2 linked regions of the Cohnella herbarum genome follow. The protein of the gene in region 2 binds, or shares a complex with, the protein of the main gene of each other region. Links are inferred from orthologs where the notes say so. Each region holds a gene or a part of one and is shown on either strand. Other genes may lie near its edges. The genes, in order: accD and accB.

The links.
Region 1: the proteins of accB (region 2) and accD are in contact, whole or in part, in a solved structure (PDB 8UXZ), measured with the Escherichia coli proteins. The link is inferred for Cohnella herbarum from one-to-one orthologs.

Annotation. Positions count from the first base shown.
Region 1 is NZ_CP051680.1:2,853,700-2,862,521, forward strand. The notes cover bases 1,840-4,685. They hold accD (acetyl-CoA carboxylase, carboxyltransferase subunit beta), read right to left. Parts: upstream 3,773-4,685; coding sequence 2,906-3,772; downstream 1,840-2,905. Other genes in these bases: pyk (pyruvate kinase), read right to left, coding at 1,840-1,903; HH215_RS12750 (acetyl-CoA carboxylase carboxyltransferase subunit alpha), read right to left, coding at 1,951-2,916; HH215_RS12760 (glutamate decarboxylase), read right to left, coding at 3,829-4,017; HH215_RS12765 (alpha/beta hydrolase), read right to left, coding at 4,225-4,685. Outside these bases: HH215_RS12740 (acyl-CoA thioesterase), read right to left, coding at 1-43; more of pyk, read right to left, coding at 149-1,839; more of HH215_RS12765, read right to left, coding at 4,686-4,968; HH215_RS12770 (glycoside hydrolase family 172 protein), read right to left, coding at 5,754-6,884; HH215_RS12775 (hypothetical protein), read right to left, coding at 6,897-8,822.
Region 2 is NZ_CP051680.1:796,785-805,486, reverse strand. The notes cover bases 5,977-8,702. They hold accB (acetyl-CoA carboxylase biotin carboxyl carrier protein), read right to left. Parts: upstream 7,721-8,702; coding sequence 7,232-7,720; downstream 5,977-7,231. Other genes in these bases: spoIIIAG (stage III sporulation protein AG), read right to left, coding at 8,664-8,702; HH215_RS03240 (SpoIIIAH-like family protein), read right to left, coding at 7,934-8,623; accC (acetyl-CoA carboxylase biotin carboxylase subunit), read right to left, coding at 5,977-7,212. In the rest of the region: HH215_RS03290 (polyprenyl synthetase family protein), read right to left, coding at 1-712; xseB (exodeoxyribonuclease VII small subunit), read right to left, coding at 740-1,018; xseA (exodeoxyribonuclease VII large subunit), read right to left, coding at 1,011-2,372; bifunctional methylenetetrahydrofolate dehydrogenase/methenyltetrahydrofolate cyclohydrolase FolD, read right to left, coding at 2,387-3,238; transcription antitermination factor NusB, read right to left, coding at 3,235-3,696; HH215_RS03265 (DUF2273 domain-containing protein), read right to left, coding at 3,875-4,105; alkaline shock response membrane anchor protein AmaP, read right to left, coding at 4,121-4,684; HH215_RS03255 (Asp23/Gls24 family envelope stress response protein), read right to left, coding at 5,306-5,713; more of accC, read right to left, coding at 5,833-5,976. UniProt on the Escherichia coli protein: This protein is a component of the acetyl coenzyme A carboxylase complex; first, biotin carboxylase catalyzes the carboxylation of the carrier protein and then the transcarboxylase transfers the carboxyl group to form malonyl-CoA.

The sequences.
Region 1 (8,822 bases), 2.1 Mb from region 2 along the record:
CTTGGTACCGTACCCGCATCGGATGCAGAAACCATCTTCCCATTCGATTACCTCCCCTTAGCTAGGTTTAATACGACATCCGGATATAAAGATTCCCCACAGCTCCGCTGCGGGGAATCGACAACTATTAAACCGATTTCTCGGTAAATTACATAACTCTTGCTTGACCGGAGTAAATGACGCCGTGCTCCGCGTACAAGGTAACTTCCATGCCGTCAGCAAGCAGCTTAATCGCATCGTTGACGCCAACGATAACCGGGATACCCAGGTTAAGGCCGACTACCGCCGCGTGGCAAGTAATGCCGCCGCATTCCGTAATAACTGCAGCTGCTTTCTCGAAAGCAGGCATGTATTCTTTATCGGTCGAAGGCGCAACGAGGATCGCTCCCCTCGTCATCTTACGAATGGCCTCTTCAGGCGTATTCGCGATCACGATTTTGCCGGTAGCGCTTTGCGATCCGATCCCTTGACCTTGCGCGATCAGTTCGCCGACGTTGTGAATTTTGATCAGGTTCGTCGTTCCGGAACGTCCGACAGGTACGCCTGCCGTAATAATGATCGTATCGCCAAGTTGAACGAGCCCTGTATCCATAGCTCCTTTAACCGCGATTTCGAACATTTCGTCCGTCGTTGCCGCGGACACTCCTTTGACCGGAATGACGCCCCATACGAGCTGTAAGCGACGAAGCACTTGCTCGACCGGAGTTACGGCAATGATCTGGGATTTCGGTTTGTATTTGGAAATCATGCGAGCCGTGTAGCCGCTCTCCGTGGATGTGACGATCGCTTTCGCTTCGAGATCAAGAGCGGAGTTCGCCACGGCTTGGCTGATCGCTTCCGTAACGGAAGTTTGTTGGGCATTCGCTTGTTTGATGAAAATTTCGCGGTAATGCAACGCCGATTCCGCGCGCTCGGCGATACGGGACATCGTCAATACAGATTCGACTGGATATTTGCCCGCGGCCGTCTCGCCGGATAACATGATCGCGTCCGTGCCGTCGAAGATAGCGTTCGCCACGTCGGAAGCTTCGGCGCGCGTCGGACGAGGATTGCGTTGCATGGAATCGAGCATTTGCGTTGCGGTAATTACCGGTTTACCCGCGCGGTTACATTTCTCGATCATCAGCTTCTGAACGAGAGGAACTTCTTCGGCCGGGATTTCTACGCCGAGATCTCCGCGAGCAACCATAAGCCCATCCGAAACTTCAAGAATTTCGTCCAGGTTGTCTACACCTTGTTGATTCTCGATCTTGGAAATGATTTGAATGTGGCGAGCGTCATGACGCTCCAGAAGCTCGCGGATTTCCAGAACGTCGCTTGCGCGGCGCACGAACGATGCCGCGATGAAATCCACGCCCATCTCGATTCCGAATTTGATATCGCCGATATCTTTTTCCGTAAGACCCGGCATCGAGATAGCTACACCCGGTACGTTTACGCCTTTTTTGCTTTTGATTTGGCCGCTGTTGACGATTTGGCACTTGATTTCGGTGCCTTGAATGTCAACGACCGTCATTCCGATCAAACCGTCGTCGATCAGAATCGTCGAACCTACGCGAACGTCACCCGGCAATTCCTTGTAAGTAATCGGAACGCGATTAATATCGCCCAAGATCTCTTCGGTCGTCAAGGTAATGTATTCCCCTTGAACGAGCTCGATCGGCTCTTCTTTCAATTTGCCAAGACGGATTTCCGGTCCTTTGGTATCGAGTAGAATCGCTACCGTTTTGTTCAATTCTTGGCAAGCTTGGCGAATCGCTTTCATCCGGTTGCCGTGCTCCTCGAAGTCTCCGTGCGAGAAGTTCAAGCGGGCAACGTTCATGCCGGCGGTAATTAATTTTTTCGTATTTTCCAGCGACTCGCTGGATGGCCCGATCGTACAGACGATTTTCGTTTTACGCATGATTTCTTTTTCCTCCGTTTATCTATCCATGTTCGCATTTATATGAGCTATTCAAGCTCAGCGGTACCGAAACGCCCGACTTTACGGAACTTCTGGTACCGGTCTTCCCTTAATTGATCCGGCGTCATCTGCAATAGTTCTTGCAAATGGCGCCATAACGCGTCTTTGATCGCTTCCGACTGCATTTCTTTATCGCGATGAGCGCCGCCCTGCGGCTCCGGAATAATATCTTCGATGATGCCGAACTCGAGCAAATGTTTGGCGGTTATTTTCATTGCTTCCGCTGCTTCATCCGCTTTGGAGGCATCTTTCCACAGGATCGACGCGGCTCCGTTCGGCGAAATGGCCGAATAAATCGCGTTCTCCAGCATGAGCACCCGATTGCCGACGCCAAGCGCCAATGCTCCGCCGCTTCCGCCTTCTCCGATGACGACGCAGATGATCGGCACGCCGAACTTCGCCATCTCGATCAAATTACGGGCGATCGCTTCCGATTGATTGCGTTCCTCGGCGGTGTTGCCGGGATACGCGCCCTTCGTGTCGATGAACGTAATGATCGGACGACCGAATTTATTCGCCTGCTGCATGAAACGCAGCGCTTTGCGGAAGCCCTCCGGATGGGGACTGCCGAAGAAACGCTGGATGTTGTCCTTAGTATCTTTCCCTCGTTGGTGGCCGACAATCGTAACCGGAATGCCGTTAAGCTTAGCCAGTCCTCCGACGATAGCCAAATCGTCGGCGAATACCCGGTCCCCGTGCAGCTCGATAAAATCCGTAAAAACGAGATTTATGTAATCAAGAGACGTCGGACGCTGGTGATGACGAGCCATGTGCATGATCTGAGCCGCGCTCATATTCGTGTAGATCTCATCTTCAAGCTGCTTGTACCGCTCTTCGAGCCGTCCGATTTCATCCGTGAAGTCGATTTCCTTCTCGGCTCCGAAATGCTTGAGTTCATCTATTTTTTTGCGTAGTTCGACAAGCGGCCTCTCAAAGGGCAGTTCACTGGACATCGGCCAGCTCTCCTTTCCCCGCATGCATATCTAGAAGTTTGGTCAGCAACGTTTTCATTTCCTTACGGTGCACGACTTTGTCCAATTGGCCATGCTTCAGGTTGAATTCGGCCGTTTGGAAGTTATCGGGCAGCTTCTGGCGAATCGTCTGTTCGATGACGATCCGTCCGGCAAACCCGACGATCGCGCCCGGCTCGGCCAAATTAAAGTCGCCAAGGCTCGCAAAACTCGCGGATACGCCGCCAAGCGTAGGATCCGTGAATATGGAAATGAATAACCCGCCTTGCTCTTGAAACTTAGCAAGCGCAGCGCTAGTTTTGGCCATTTGCATCAAACTTAGAATACTCTCTTGCATCCGGGCTCCGCCGGAAGTCGAGAAAAAGACGAGAGGAAGTTTCTTCTCCGTAGCCTTCTCGATTGCGCGTGTGACCTTCTCCCCAACGACCGAACCCATGCTGCCGCTGAAGAAATCGAAGCTCATAACGCCGATGACGACCGGAAATCCTCCGATTTCGCCTTCGCCGGTAACGACCGCATCCTTCAGACCGGAGCTTGCTTTCTGTTGCTCGAGCTTCGACGCATAACCGGGAAAGTTCAACGGATCTTCAGAGATCAGGTTTTCGTCAATCTCAAAAAGACGCCCCTCATCGAGCGTCATAGCGATGCGCTCCCAGGCGTTCAATCGATAGTGGTGTCCGCAACCGGAACACACCTTAAGATTTTTCTCCAGTTCCTTGCTGAGCTGGATTTGACCGCATTTCGGGCATCGATTCATTAGCCCTTCGGGAATATCCCTTTTCGTACGCTCCGAAGGAACGACGGCGTATTTTTTCTTTTGAAATAAATCCTTGAACACATCGACACCTCACAAGCGATATATGGGGACCGTCAAGCTTTGGGTATCGTACTGAATTACAGGTGCAGAATGCTGCCTAATACCTCTTGCACTTCCCGCACTTCTCCAGATGGGACCAATATTTCGTACTGCGGTTTGGTAAGGTTAATGGGGCGTACCTGTACGAGAAATCCTTCATCCGTCAGACGCTTCTGAATCCGTTCGGCGATCTTAGCGGTCGGTGCGATGTAGATGACCGTCCACATGAAGCGGTACCCCCAATTTCTTAGTCGTTCAATGAATGAAAAGATAAACTACGAGTTCAAAAAGTCAGGTAAACCTGTCGCTAACGATCGAAGACTTTTCGAACAACCTCTTAAGCAATAAAGAAATCATAGCACAGATGCCGCAACACTAGCAACCAAACAACGGCAGTTTCCCTAGCGCCGACGGATTAGAACGAACGATTGCGACTAATCGCGCTTTAACGGAAGCCATTGCAGAACGCGCTCTATTTGACGATCCCAACATCCCCATTCGTGCGTACCCGGCTCCTCTACGTGAGTAGCGTTTATTTGCAACTTTCGGAGATGATCGCGGAATCTGACGTTGTCATCATATAGGAAATCTTCGGTGCCGCAGTACTGATAGAGCATCGGAATGTCTTGTCTGTCCGCCGCGCGTTCCGCAAGCGCGAACAAGTCCGCGGACGACCCCTTAACGGCCGCAGGATCGCTGAATACGTTGCTGATGTCACCGCCGAACCCTTCAGTCGCAAGTCGATTTACGTCCACCGCTCCGGACAAACTGGCCGCAGCTGCATACCGTTCCGGAAATGACAAACCGAGCTTCAAAGCACCGTATCCGCCCATGGATAACCCGGCCACGAAATTGTCCTCGCGCTCGGAAGATAACGGAAAGAACGAACGAGCAATCTTTGGCAGCTCTTCGCTGACGAAAGTCCAATACTTCGCGCCATGGCTCATATCGGCATAGAAACTTCTATTGACCGCAGGCATAACGACCGCGATGCCGTGTTGGTCGGCATAACGCTCTATGGAGGTGCGTCGGCACCAGATCGTATGGTTGTCGGACAGTCCGTGCAGCAGGTACAGCGTCTGAAACGGTCTTTCCAATTTTCCTTGAGGCAGGATTACGTTCATTGAAGCGGAAATCTCGAGCGATTCCGAAATAAACTCGCATTGTAGCAACGCCACTGTTCATCCACCCTTTCGTTTGTATGTTTTATTTTAGCAGAATCCACGATGGGGAGGAACAGAAAACGAGCATGTAGCATGCATATCTCGTCGTTACGTTCATTTTGGACTGCTGCAGCTTCATTCGAGCTTTTTTTACGGCTGCCACAGCCGCTAGAGCGCCATATCATCCCCCGGCGGCCGCAACCGATAGGATAACGCGCTCAGCCTGTGAATCTGCTTGTTCCAATTGGAACTTCAGGTCACAGGCTGAGTTTTCGACTTTGGAAGTTTGTGAACAAACCCGTGCCTTATCGAAAGTGGTCTTGCGTTCAAGCGAATAAGACGTTAACGGAACTCAGTTCCTCTATCGCACTTATCGCTACCAAACTCGTACATCATAACGGAATGCAGATCCTTTATTTGCGCAATAAAACCTGTTTTTACTCTAGTTAATAAGATTTAAAGGAACGCAGTTCCTTTACCATAAAGACAGACGGGGGAATCAATCCAAATAGAGGAACGGCGTTCCGCTAAGGTGTTCCCAACCCTACACGACCGATGATTCCACGCCGTCAACGACAAAAACAAAATTTTCAACCGAATCTTCAAACCGGTCGGCCACCCGTTGGCAACCGCTGGCGCCCGCTTCCGGTGTCCCGAATCACGTTGTTCTCGAACCGATTGTCCAGGGAATAGCCTTCCGCGTAAATTCCGTAACCTTCGGCATCCGAGCCGTTATTCTCGATCGCGTTGCCGCTCCACTCCGCCGACTTTAATCTCGCGTTCCTTTTCAGCTCTCAAAGTCATACCGTATCTTCCCCTATCGCTTCTACTCTTTTCTCGACCGGATCGAGCTCCGGCAATTCCGAATACGGGCGATCCAGATAGAAATAAGCGCAGCTCGACCAATCGTCCCGCCTCTCGAAGTTACCATAATCCGGCACCTCCGAGCCGTTGCCAAACGAGATCGTCCTGTGCCCTTCTCCCGCCAACATAACAGTTGCGTTCGCTTGGCGCATAACCTCTATCGTTCTTGGTTCCCAATAGCCGATTTGCTGCATCGTCACGCGAATATCCTCTTGAAAATAAACCGGATCCGGCACATGGTAGCGATAGAAACAAAATTCCAGCCTCTCTTTATCCGCGACATGACAGCCCTGATATAGATGACCGAACCGCCCCTGCTCCCAGCCTGTTCCGATATAATCCTCGGTCCCGGTACTGCACAAAGTGGGATAAGAATCGTCCCCGTCCAAGTAGATTTTGCATTCTCCTTCTCCCCACCAAGTGAGTCCATAGGTTACGGCATCCGGCTTGACGCCGATGTTCGCCCCGAGAAACCGTCCTCTACCGTGCAATCGCGGAACAATCTCGTAATCTTCCCTCAATACGGTAGGACGCTCCCGGCGGAAATGGGCGTGGAAGTAGAGCGCGTCTTCGCCGTGACGATCCCCTACCGTATAATCGATGTCGTAGAAAAACATTCCCAAATCCGTATCGCCTTCGTTGGTCAACGTCACCTTCATTCCGGTACGAAAGGGCATGGGAACGAAACAATTAAAGCTGCGACCTTCCGGACTGCTGAAGAGGGACGACTGGAATGCCGCCATCCTGCCGAGCCCCGTTCCGAAAAAATCTCCGAGCGGAGCGCTAGCGGCCGCTTTCTCCGCCCCGTCCCAATAGAATTCCAAGCGAAGCGAGCGCAGCATTCGCGGGCTGCGGTCGTTTAACGTCACCCAGATTCGGCGAATCATCCCGCTTACCCCATCCTCCCGCGCAAGAACGACCTCCTCCTTAGCCTTAATCGAAAGGCAAGGCGAGCCTTTCCTCCCTCCCTTCGCCATAGCCGCGATGCCTTTGCCTCCCGTTCGATTCTCGGGCGACGCCCAGCGCGTTTCTACTCCGCGCGGCATCGCGTACAACGGTTCCCGCATGTCGATCTCCCCTTATGTTTTTCTCTCGTGTCCCCGCAAGGTTGTGCCGCCGCCGAGCTCCTGCCCCGAATCCGCTTGATCGAGCAAAGATTCTCCATAATGATCCGTCAGTCTCATGTAGCTTTCCGCCGCTGCTCCGTTGCCCCAATCGAATATCGTAAAATCTCCCATGTAATCGTCTTCGGCATGCGTTCTTCCGCCGTGCCCGTAATTTTCCATCATAAACCCGTAATCCCGTTCCCCGAAAAAAGGCCATGCCTGCTCCCACCGGGCTTTGACCTCGGGATTTTCCGGACAATACATCAACACGAACGAAGCGCGCATAGCCGCTATGCCGCGTTGAACGTATTCCTCCACGCCAAGTTCCTTTCCATAGCGAAGGATAATTTCGGCGAACAGACTCTGGCGAGAGTCGTTCCATTCCCCGTCGACGTTCATCACCCCGAAACCGCCAAGCGCCGGTACGAAAATGTACGGAGGCTGCCAGGAGGCTTGCGTCATCAGCATTTCGTCCAAACAACGGCGTCCGAGCTGAAGATAAGCAGAATCCCGAGTCGTCAAATAACATTCCAACAGCGCTTCCGCCGTCCAGAACATCGAGAAATTACATTGCTTGTACATGTTGTTCCGTTCTGCTTTGCGTCCAAGCAGATGATCATGACCGTACGAAGAGCAAGAATAGTACGTTTCGAAATCTTCCCAGCGCCCCTCCGGCACAATACGTTCGGTTACGGCCTTCATAGCCAGCAATGCCGAGTCGAGGAAGGTTTCCCTCTTCGTTAATTCGTATAACTTAAGCAGGAACGTAACGGACATCGATGTCTCCGGACTATCGTCCAGAATGCCGCAAGGCTTTAAGGTTACGGGATCGATCCAGCCAGGGAAAAACCCGCGTTCGTCTTGCAACGGAAGCAGAGCCTCCGCATAGGACGCCGCGTAATCGATTAACCGCGCATCCGTTTCCAACTCGTCATGCCACCTCAACATGAGCAAAGCCGTCCAACTCATATCGAGAATATGGTATGGCGACTCCTTGGCGCTCCGCGTAAAAGGATTACGGTTCGAATTGCCCCAATATTTCGTATCCCAGCCCCGGGAGCGATTGATCCGCGTCCCGTTCTCTTCGAATGCGTCCATCTCGGTCGCGATCACGCTCGGGAATAACCCTCCCCGTTGAGGCGCGGCTAGAGCCAGTTCCTTCGCAAGCATCGCGCGGCGGACGTATTCGTCGTTGCCGATCCGCTTGCCATAACGATATAACCCTTGAGCCGAACGAAGGGAACTGAACCAAGCCTGGTTCCATATCGAACGAAATTCCCGCTCGCTTGCGACGCCGGGGTAGTTAGGACTTTGTTGCACGTTAACGATGAACGCCGGAGCTCCGACGTCCCGTCCTTCCAGCTCGAACTGCTGCCAGACGGCGTGTTCCCACCGTCGAAACGCCCATTCATAGGCATGCTGCACGTACGGCTCCAGCGATCCTGCCAACGGCTGGCCCGCGGCATATAACCTACCGCCCCATCCGTTCCATAGAAAATCGAGTACGCCGCGCCAAGGATTCGCGATTTGCTCCTGATCGGCGGTTATCGCCAAATAAAACCCGAACTCCAGCGCTCCGCTAGGGAACTCCGTTCCCGGTTTGCGAACGTAGAGCACATGCTCCCTTACTTCCGTCGCGGATAACCCAAGCACCAATTCGTTACGCGGAGCATTAAGGTCCATATACCACCTTGGCTCCTTCGCGTCCCCGGATGCAGACTTAAGAGGCATTGCCATCATGGCATCCAGATCGGGAATCATCGTAATCATCCGCTGGCCGTCATGAGCGATCAAAGCAGGCGAACGAAACGAATGTTGGTCGACGACATGTTCATCCGTCGGAGTCAAATGCGGCGACCAGTGAAAGACGGGTTGGAAAGCCGGCCGAATCGTTACGCT
Region 2 (8,702 bases):
CGGAACCGGTTAGATCGAGGATGTCGTCTTGAATCTGGAACGCCAACCCTACGTTCCGACCGAACAGTCCGAACGCTTCCAACTGCTTTTCGCTCGCTTCGGCCGCATGACCTCCGGCTCTAAGCGAGAATGCGATCAAATCGCTTGTTTTATGCAAATGGATGTTCTCCAATTGTTCAAGCGAAGTGACGCCCTGCTCTCCAAGCATATCGTCTACTTGACCGCCGACCATTCCGGATAATCCCGCATACTTGCTCAGCTCGGTAACAACGGAGAGAACGCGCTCCGGCGGTACTCCGTGCTTCAAGGCATCCGTAGCAACGTGGAAGGCGTGAGTAAGCAATCCGTCCCCGGCCAATATCGCCATTGCATCGCCGAAAACCTTGTGATTCGTTAGAATTCCGCGTCGGTAATCGTCGTTGTCCATCGCCGGCAGATCATCGTGAATAAGCGAGTAGGTGTGAATCATCTCTACCGCGCATGCGAACGGCATCGACTTTGCCGCCGATTGTTCGTCGCCCTTGACCGCTTCCGCGGCGGCAAGAACGAGAATAGGACGTAATCTCTTCCCTCCGGCAAGCAATGAATAATCCATCGCTTCAAGAAGCCTGACCGGAATAGACCCATCTTTAGCAAAAACCGATCGCAGCGCCGTTTCCACTAGATCCTTCTGCAACTGTAAATAAGTATGTATTTCTACCGAAGTCGTCACGTGAATACCCCTTTGCCTCCTGAAGCCTTAGGCTTCTTCTTTCGTCGCTACGAAAGGCTTGCGTTGAAATCCGCCATCGCCTTCCACTAACGTCTCGATGCGACGTTCAACCTGCTCGAGCTTCTGACCGCACAAGCGGGACAACGACATCCCTTCTTGAAACAGCTCGATGGCGGTTTCCAGCGGCACGTCTCCGCTCTCCAGCTTGGCAACGATCGTTTCCAGCGTTTCCATCGCCTGCTCGAAGGTTAAAGCGGGCGCTTCGCTTTCTTTAGCGGAATTACCCGCAGTACCGTTCTTAGCCATTGGTTCGCTCCTCCCCATGAATGCCCCAAACCTGGCAATCCAATTTGCCGTCCGTCAATCTTACGCGGATCAAGTCGCCCGGTTGCACCTCGTTAATCGTACGAACCAACGATTTCTCCTGCTCGTCATATACTAAGCTGTATCCGCGCGCCATTACCTTTAACGGGCTCAAAGCGTCCAAATGGCGAACGATCGAGCCGTACTGGCTTTGGCGCTGGCGAAGGATACCGTTCATGGCAAGCTCCAACCCTCTCGTCGCCGAGACGATCCTCTTGCGGGCGAACGCCGCCTGCTGATTCGGATTAACCGCGGACAATCTTCCTTTCAAACGCGATAATCGCTCCTGAGCGCGGGATTGTTCGGTTCGAATCCGATATTGCAGCCGGTCTCTTAGCCTGTCCAGGCGCTCCGCTTGAACGAGCAAGCTTCTCCTTGGCTGCGTGAAATACGGAGATCTCGCCGCATGCTGCCAACGTTCCCTTGCCCTGCCGAGCAAAGCGGACAGCGACTTCGTCATTCTCTGCTCCAGATGCACCAAGCCCATCATAAGCTCGCCCGTATGTCTTACGGCAAGCTCCGCGGCTGCCGTAGGCGTAGGCGCTCTTAGATCCGCCGCGAAATCGGAGATCGTGAAGTCGGTCTCATGGCCGACGGCGGAAATTACGGGGATTGCCGAAGCCCGAATCGCTCTTGCGACGGCCTCTTCGTTAAAAGCCCATAATTCTTCAAGCGATCCGCCTCCCCGTCCGACGATCAGTACGTCCGCTTCGCCATGCGCGTTCATCGCTTGGATCGCTTTGACGATCGACGGCGCTGCGCCTTTTCCTTGCACGGATACGGGATACAGCAATACGTGCACCCCGGGATTGCGACGCTCGAGCGTGATCAGAATATCCCGCACCGCCGCCCCTGTAGGCGAGGTAATTACGCCTACCGTACGCGGATAAGACGGCAATTGACGCTTAAGATGTTCAAGGAATAGGCCTTCCGAATCGAGTTTCCTCTTTAATTGCTCGAAAGCCAAATACAAGCTCCCGATGCCATCCGGTTGCATCGCCGTCGCGTAAAATTGATATTGCCCGTCTCTTTCGTATACGGAAACGCCGCCGCGCGCCAACACTTTCATTCCGTCCTTCGGAGCGAATGGAAGCCTGGCGTTATAGGAGGCGAACATGATGCATTTCAGTCTTGCGCCTTCGTCCTTCAGCGTAAAATACATATGGCCGCTGGAATGGAACGTAAAGTTGGATATTTCGCCTCTTAGCCAGATGTCTTGGAGTCCGGTGTCGCCTTCAAGCTTCATCTTAATGAGGCGGTTAATGTCGCGAATGCTTAACGCGCGCGCCGGGTCCATCGCTTGGCTCCTTCCTATCTCCTTGCTTGTTTAGCAGATTTAAGCGTATTCGCCATCAACATCGTAATCGTCATTGGACCGACTCCGCCAGGAACCGGCGTTATCCAACCGGCCACGTCGAGCACGTCGTCGTAATCTACATCTCCGCAGAGCTTACCATCCGGCAACCGATTCACGCCTACGTCGATCACGACGGCTCCCGGCTTAACCCATTCCTTCTTCACGAGCTTAGGAACGCCTACTCCGACGACCAGGATATCCGCTTGGCGGGCAATCTCTGCAATGTTCGGAGTACGCGAATGGCAGATCGTAACGGTCGCGTTCTCTCGTAGCAGCAGCATTGCTACCGGCTTACCTACGATGTTGCTTCGACCGATGACCACCGCATGTTTACCAGCGGGGGAATTCCCCGTCCGCTTCAACAGCTCGATCACGCCCGACGGCGTGCAAGGCAACAAAGCGTCGTCGCCGATCATCAGGTTACCGACGCTTACCGGATGGAATCCGTCGACGTCTTTCTCAACAGAAATCGCGTCGATGATCGCTTTTTCTTCGATATGCTTCGGAAGAGGCAACTGGACGAGAATGCCATGAATGTTCTGTTGTTCGTTATATTTTCCGATTAGCGCAAGCAGCTCTTGTTGAGTCGTCTCCGCCGGAACCCGGATCACTTCGGAGTGATAGCCGAGCTGTTCGCAAGCTTTCGCCTTGTTCCTTACGTACACTTGCGAAGCTGCGTCCTCGCCGACTAGAATGACGACCAACCCCGGAGTAACGCCCTGCTGCTTCAATTGCTCGACTTCCTGAATCAATTCTTCGCGGATCGAATCCGATATTTGTTTTCCGTAGATGATTTGTGCGCTCACAGCTTGTCGCCCTCCTGCGATTGTTTGTCTTCTCTCTCTCTCAGCATGCGTCCAAGCACGCCGTTCACGAATTTCCCGTTCTCTTCTAAGCCGAAATGCTTCGCCAGCTCGATCGCTTCATTGATGACGACCTTAGGCGGAACGTCCTTGCGGAACATCATCTCGTATGCGGCCAAACGCAAAATTTGCCGATCAACCCTCGATAGGCGATCGACCTGCCAGCCCGTCAAATAAACGACGAGACTTTGATCAATAATCTCTTGGTTTTCCTTAACGCCTTGCACCAATTCGCGAGTGAATGCGTCGATGTGCTTCAGTTCGGCAACATCCGTACCGATCTCGTTGTCTTGACGCGCTTCCTCCATTACGATATTGACGGCCTCGTCGCCGGTCACGCCGTTCATCTCTATCTGGTACAAACTTTGTACCACGATTTCCCTTGCGAGTCTGCGCTTCATGTATCCTCCCGAATGCTTCTTATCGTTCAAGCTCTGTTACTTTTTATTATGATGCTTTTAGAGGTATCTTAACTTAAGCCAATAAAACAAAAAAACCCATGAGCATCTATTCCATCGGAAACTGCGGAGCCTGGCTTGCGCTCCGCCGTCCCTGCCTGGGCAAGAACATTCACAGGGATTATCGTGACCAAGGCCAACGGTCGGCGACCCAATCCGTCAATTTCTCGAACGGTAAGATCGGCCCGCGCCGTTCATCCTTATGTTTTCCAATCCAATAACCGATGCCAATGAGCAAAGCGCAGAAGAGCATATCCCAGAAACCGCTAAACAAATAAATGATGCCGAACAGTAGACCTGCCGCAATCCCCGAGATTCTTCCCCCGTAGGATTCCCACCAGACTTTCCACATAGGCGGTTCTCCCCCCTATTCTACACGGCTCTTAAAAGTAGTTGGCGCTTGAGTCACGTTCGCGATGAATACGGAAACTTCCGCGACCGGAATACCCGTCGCCTCTTCGATCTGCTGAGATACCGTGCGCTGCATCTCTTCGGACATCGTCGGAATGGAGCCTTCTCCGTCTACGAATGCCCTGATCAGAATACCCAGTCCCGCTTCGGATACTCTGACTCTAGCGCGCAAGTCTTTAACGCCGCGCGTCCGGGAAGCGGCTTTAAGCGCCAGATTCTCGACCGTTTCAACCGAAATCCGAATGTCGCCGTGCTCCGTCCGCTGATTGATGGAAGGAGCGGAGTTGCTGTCGCGCCGGACGGAGACCACCAGGAATCTTACGCTGATCAGCAACAGGATGACCGCAACGCCGATGACGGAACCTTGTACTGCGCGTACGTCGCCGGTAAAGTCGGATACGACTTCTTTCAGCCAACTTTCCGAAAATCCGCCGCTAGCGGCGGCGATGGCAACAACCGCAACGATCCCTATTGCCAAGCTATAAAAGAATAGAAGCAGCCTGTCCAATACTTTAATCAACGTAAGAGCCTCCCTGTTCCCTTTTAAAGGTAGTTCGAAAAGTCATCTTTTGATCACGAGGTGAAGCAAGAAGCGGATTCGACATCGAATCTTGAATTCAGCCGGGCCTTCCGGTGCTCACGTAGGTTTTCCCTACGCTCCGCTCCTCTTTCCCTAGCTTCATCCAACCTTCTCGGTGCTGAAAACCTGACTTTTCGAACTTCATTTGAAGAGGTAGTTCGAAAAGTCATCTTTTGATCACGAGGTGAAGCAAGAAGCGGATTCGACATCGAATCTTGAATTCAGCCGGGCCTTCCGGTGCTCACGTAGGTTTTCCCTACGCTCCGCTCCTCTTTCCCTAGCTTCATCCAACCTTCTCGGTGCTGAAAACCTGACTTTTCGAACTTCATTTGAAGAGGTAGTTCGAAAAGTCATCTTTTGATCACGAGGTGAAGCAAGAAGCGGATTCGACATCGAATCTTGAATTCAGCCGGGCCTTCCGTGCACCTGTCTTAAATTGTACTCCATGAGTGCGAAAAAGGCCTCTGCGAGAGTTCCCTGAAGGAAATTCTCGTCAGAGGGCCGTCATCCGCAGACCGGAGGTTGTGCCGTTTGCCGCAAAAATCAGGTAGCGGTTACGACTTATCGGACACGTACATGGGATTCATCTTCTTCGGGCTTATCGGCCGTTTTGAAGTGAACGTCGTGAATATGTACGTTAACTTCTACTACATTCAGTCCGGTCATCGTCTCTATCGAGCGTTTGACATTACGTTGAATTTCGGATGAAATTTCCGGTATCCGGCGTCCGTATTGCACAATGATCGATACATCGACAGCCGCTTCGCGCTGACCGACTTCTACCTTCACGCCCTTCGACATGTTCTTGCGACCCAACATCTCGGCGATACCGGATGATAGTCCGCCGCTCATGCCCGCAACGCCTTCTACTTCTACCGTCGCTAGTCCGGCGATCACTTCGATAACTTCCGGAGCGATCTCAATGGTGCCCATGTCCGTCCGTTCGTAATCAGGGACAATCGTTTCCATGCGTAGTTCCACCTCCACATGCTCGGCACAAATCTAAGTAAGTCCGAGCATTCGCCTTCACTACTTATAAATATAGCATTCCCGGATTATTATGACAAACGCTTGGCCAGAAATAAATTCTAGAATCCATTTTCGGACGAAACTTCGCTATCCCCGTTGATGTCATGCTCTTCCAAAAACTTAATATCGAAAGTACCTTTGTTAAAGATCGGATGATTCATAAGCTTCAAATGGAAAGGGATCGTCGTCTTTACCCCGTCCACCATGAATTCGCTTAGCGCCCGTCTCGTTCTGGCAATCGCTTCTTCCCGAGTCGGCGCCCAAACGATCAGCTTGGCGATCATCGAATCGTAATGCGGTGAAATCACGTACTGCGGATAAGCGGCGCTATCCACGCGCACTCCGGGACCGCCCGGCGGCAAGTAGAAGCCGATGCGTCCGGCGGATGGCATGAAATTGCGCTCCGAATCTTCCGCGTTAATCCGGCATTCGATTGCCCAACCGTTGATCTTCACGTCTTCCTGCTTAAAGGAAAGCGGGGCACCTTCGGCGATGGCGATCATTTCTTTGATTAGATCGATACCCGTAATCATTTCCGTCACGGGATGCTCCACCTGAATACGGGTGTTCATCTCCATGAAGTAAAATTGGCCGTCCGGCCCGAGCAAATATTCGATCGTTCCCGCCCCGGAATAGTTCACCGCGCGGGCGGCTCTAACGGAAGCTTGGCCCATCCGATCGCGCAGTTCGGGCGTCATAATCGGGCAAGGCGCTTCCTCGACCAATTTCTGACGACGACGCTGCACGGAACAATCGCGCTCGCCGAGATGCGCCACGTTACCGTGTTTATCGGCGATGATTTGAATTTCGACGTGTTTCATTCCCGTCAGGAACTTCTCTAGATAGACGCCAGAATTGCCGAACGCCTTCTCCGCTTCTTGCTGCGCGGTCGTAATCTCGCGAACGAGCATTTCCTCGTTCTCCGCGATTCGGATACCGCGCCCGCCGCCGCCCGCCGTCGCTTTAATGATAACGGGGTAGCCGATCTCGCGGGCGACGCGAATCGCGTCGTCGAGATCTTCCAACAATCCGTCGGATCCGGGAATAACCGGAACGTCCGCATCCTTCATCGTTTGCTTGGCAACCGCTTTGTCTCCCATGCGGCTAATCGCAACAGACGAAGGACCGATAAACGCAATATTGCAAGTTTCGCAGATATCCGCGAAATCAGCATTTTCAGAAAGAAATCCGTAGCCCGGATGAATGGCGTCGCAATCCGTTAACGTTGCTACGCTCATAATGTTCGTTAAGTTCAAATAGCTATCCTTGGACGCCGTCGGTCCGATACAATACGCCTCGTCGGCCAAACGTACATGCAACGATTCACGGTCGGCTTCGGAATACACCGCCACCGCGGTAATTCCAAGTTCCCGGCACGCACGAATGATCCTCACCGCGATCTCGCCGCGGTTAGCAATCAAAATCTTATTAAATTTCAAGATGAAATCCTCCTCGGGATTATTCCGGCTTCACTAGGAATAGCGGTTGGCCGAATTCGACGAGCTGTCCGTTCTCCACGAGAATATCCACGATCTCGCCCTTCACTTCCGCTTCCAAAGGATTCATTAGCTTCATCGCCTCTAGAATACATACGACCGTTTTATCGGAAACTCGGTCGCCGATGTTCACGAATGAAGAAGCATCGGGCGATGGGGAACGATAGAAAGTGCCTACCATCGGTGATACGATGCGGTGAAGGTTGGAATCATCCGCAGCGACTGTTTTCGTTTCCGGTCCGGGTCCGTTAGCAACAACGGGTGCCTGAACGGTCGGCTGGCCTTGCGGCAGGTATGTATGAGAAAGGTGGGGCGTTTGCACGTTAACGACTTCCGTGCGTCCCGGTTTGCGAATCGACAGTCGCATTCCTTCGTTCTCAATTTCCAATTCGTGTACGGTTGTTTGGTCTACCAGTTTGATCAATTCTTTAATTTCGCTCAGCTTAAACATCTCGGTCACTCCTTGATTCGGGATTCCCCCGTCTAAAGAAAGCATGTTCGATCCCACAACGGAACTATTATACCATAATCGACCGAAATGGAAAGAGTTATGCCCTCAAAGGTAATCTCAGCGCGAATAGGGAACGGGGAGACTTCCGGAAAGTAGATTGGTCATCTACCTTCGGGATCGCCTCCCCGTTATGGCTCCTCACGTTCTTAGAACCTATTGTTGCACGTACTGTACGGTGACTCGTTCGGGAGATACGTCGAGCTCTTTCGTAGCCATGTCGATAATGTTGATGGCTTGCTTCTTCTCTAACTTCTCGCTAAGAACGATGACTTTGAAATTCGTGTCTTCCTCGGCGACGACCGCGTTCTCGTAGTCTTGCAGCAATTTTTCTTGCAGGCTAGTAATGCGGAGATCCGTTTCTTCCAAGCGGTTAAGCTCTTCGAACGCCGCGGATGCTTCTTCCGGGGTTGCCTTTGACGTTTTCGCGACGATCGCGGTAAGTTTCTCCGCCAGTTCGCTTGTTTTCGTCTGCTGCTCCAGTTGGATCTTGTCTAACAGTTCATTGCCTTTCGAGTTGTTGATCCCCTTAAGAACGGCTTCGTCTCCGGGTGAAAGACTTTCCGCGCCCGCCTCTTGCCCAGGGGACTCTTCGGAAGCGACTTCGCTTACCGTCCCATCCGCTTTCACTCCCGTCAGTTCATCCGTAAGGGAGTCGACTTGGGTGACGCTTATGCCTTCCGGATCGGCCGAAGAACTCACTTTGCCGTCATCGCCTAGTAGTTGCGATGCTTCCGTGCCGCTAGGCGTCGTAGGCGCATCTTCCGTAAATAGGTAATAGGCAGACAGGATTACCATTAAGCTAAGCATCGATACCAACCATATGGTTTGGCGTTTGTTGTTCATCTTTCCATTCCTCCCAAGATCGTATAATTTTGAATTCCAATCAAGTTTTACGCGGGACGACGGAAATCCGATGGATCGG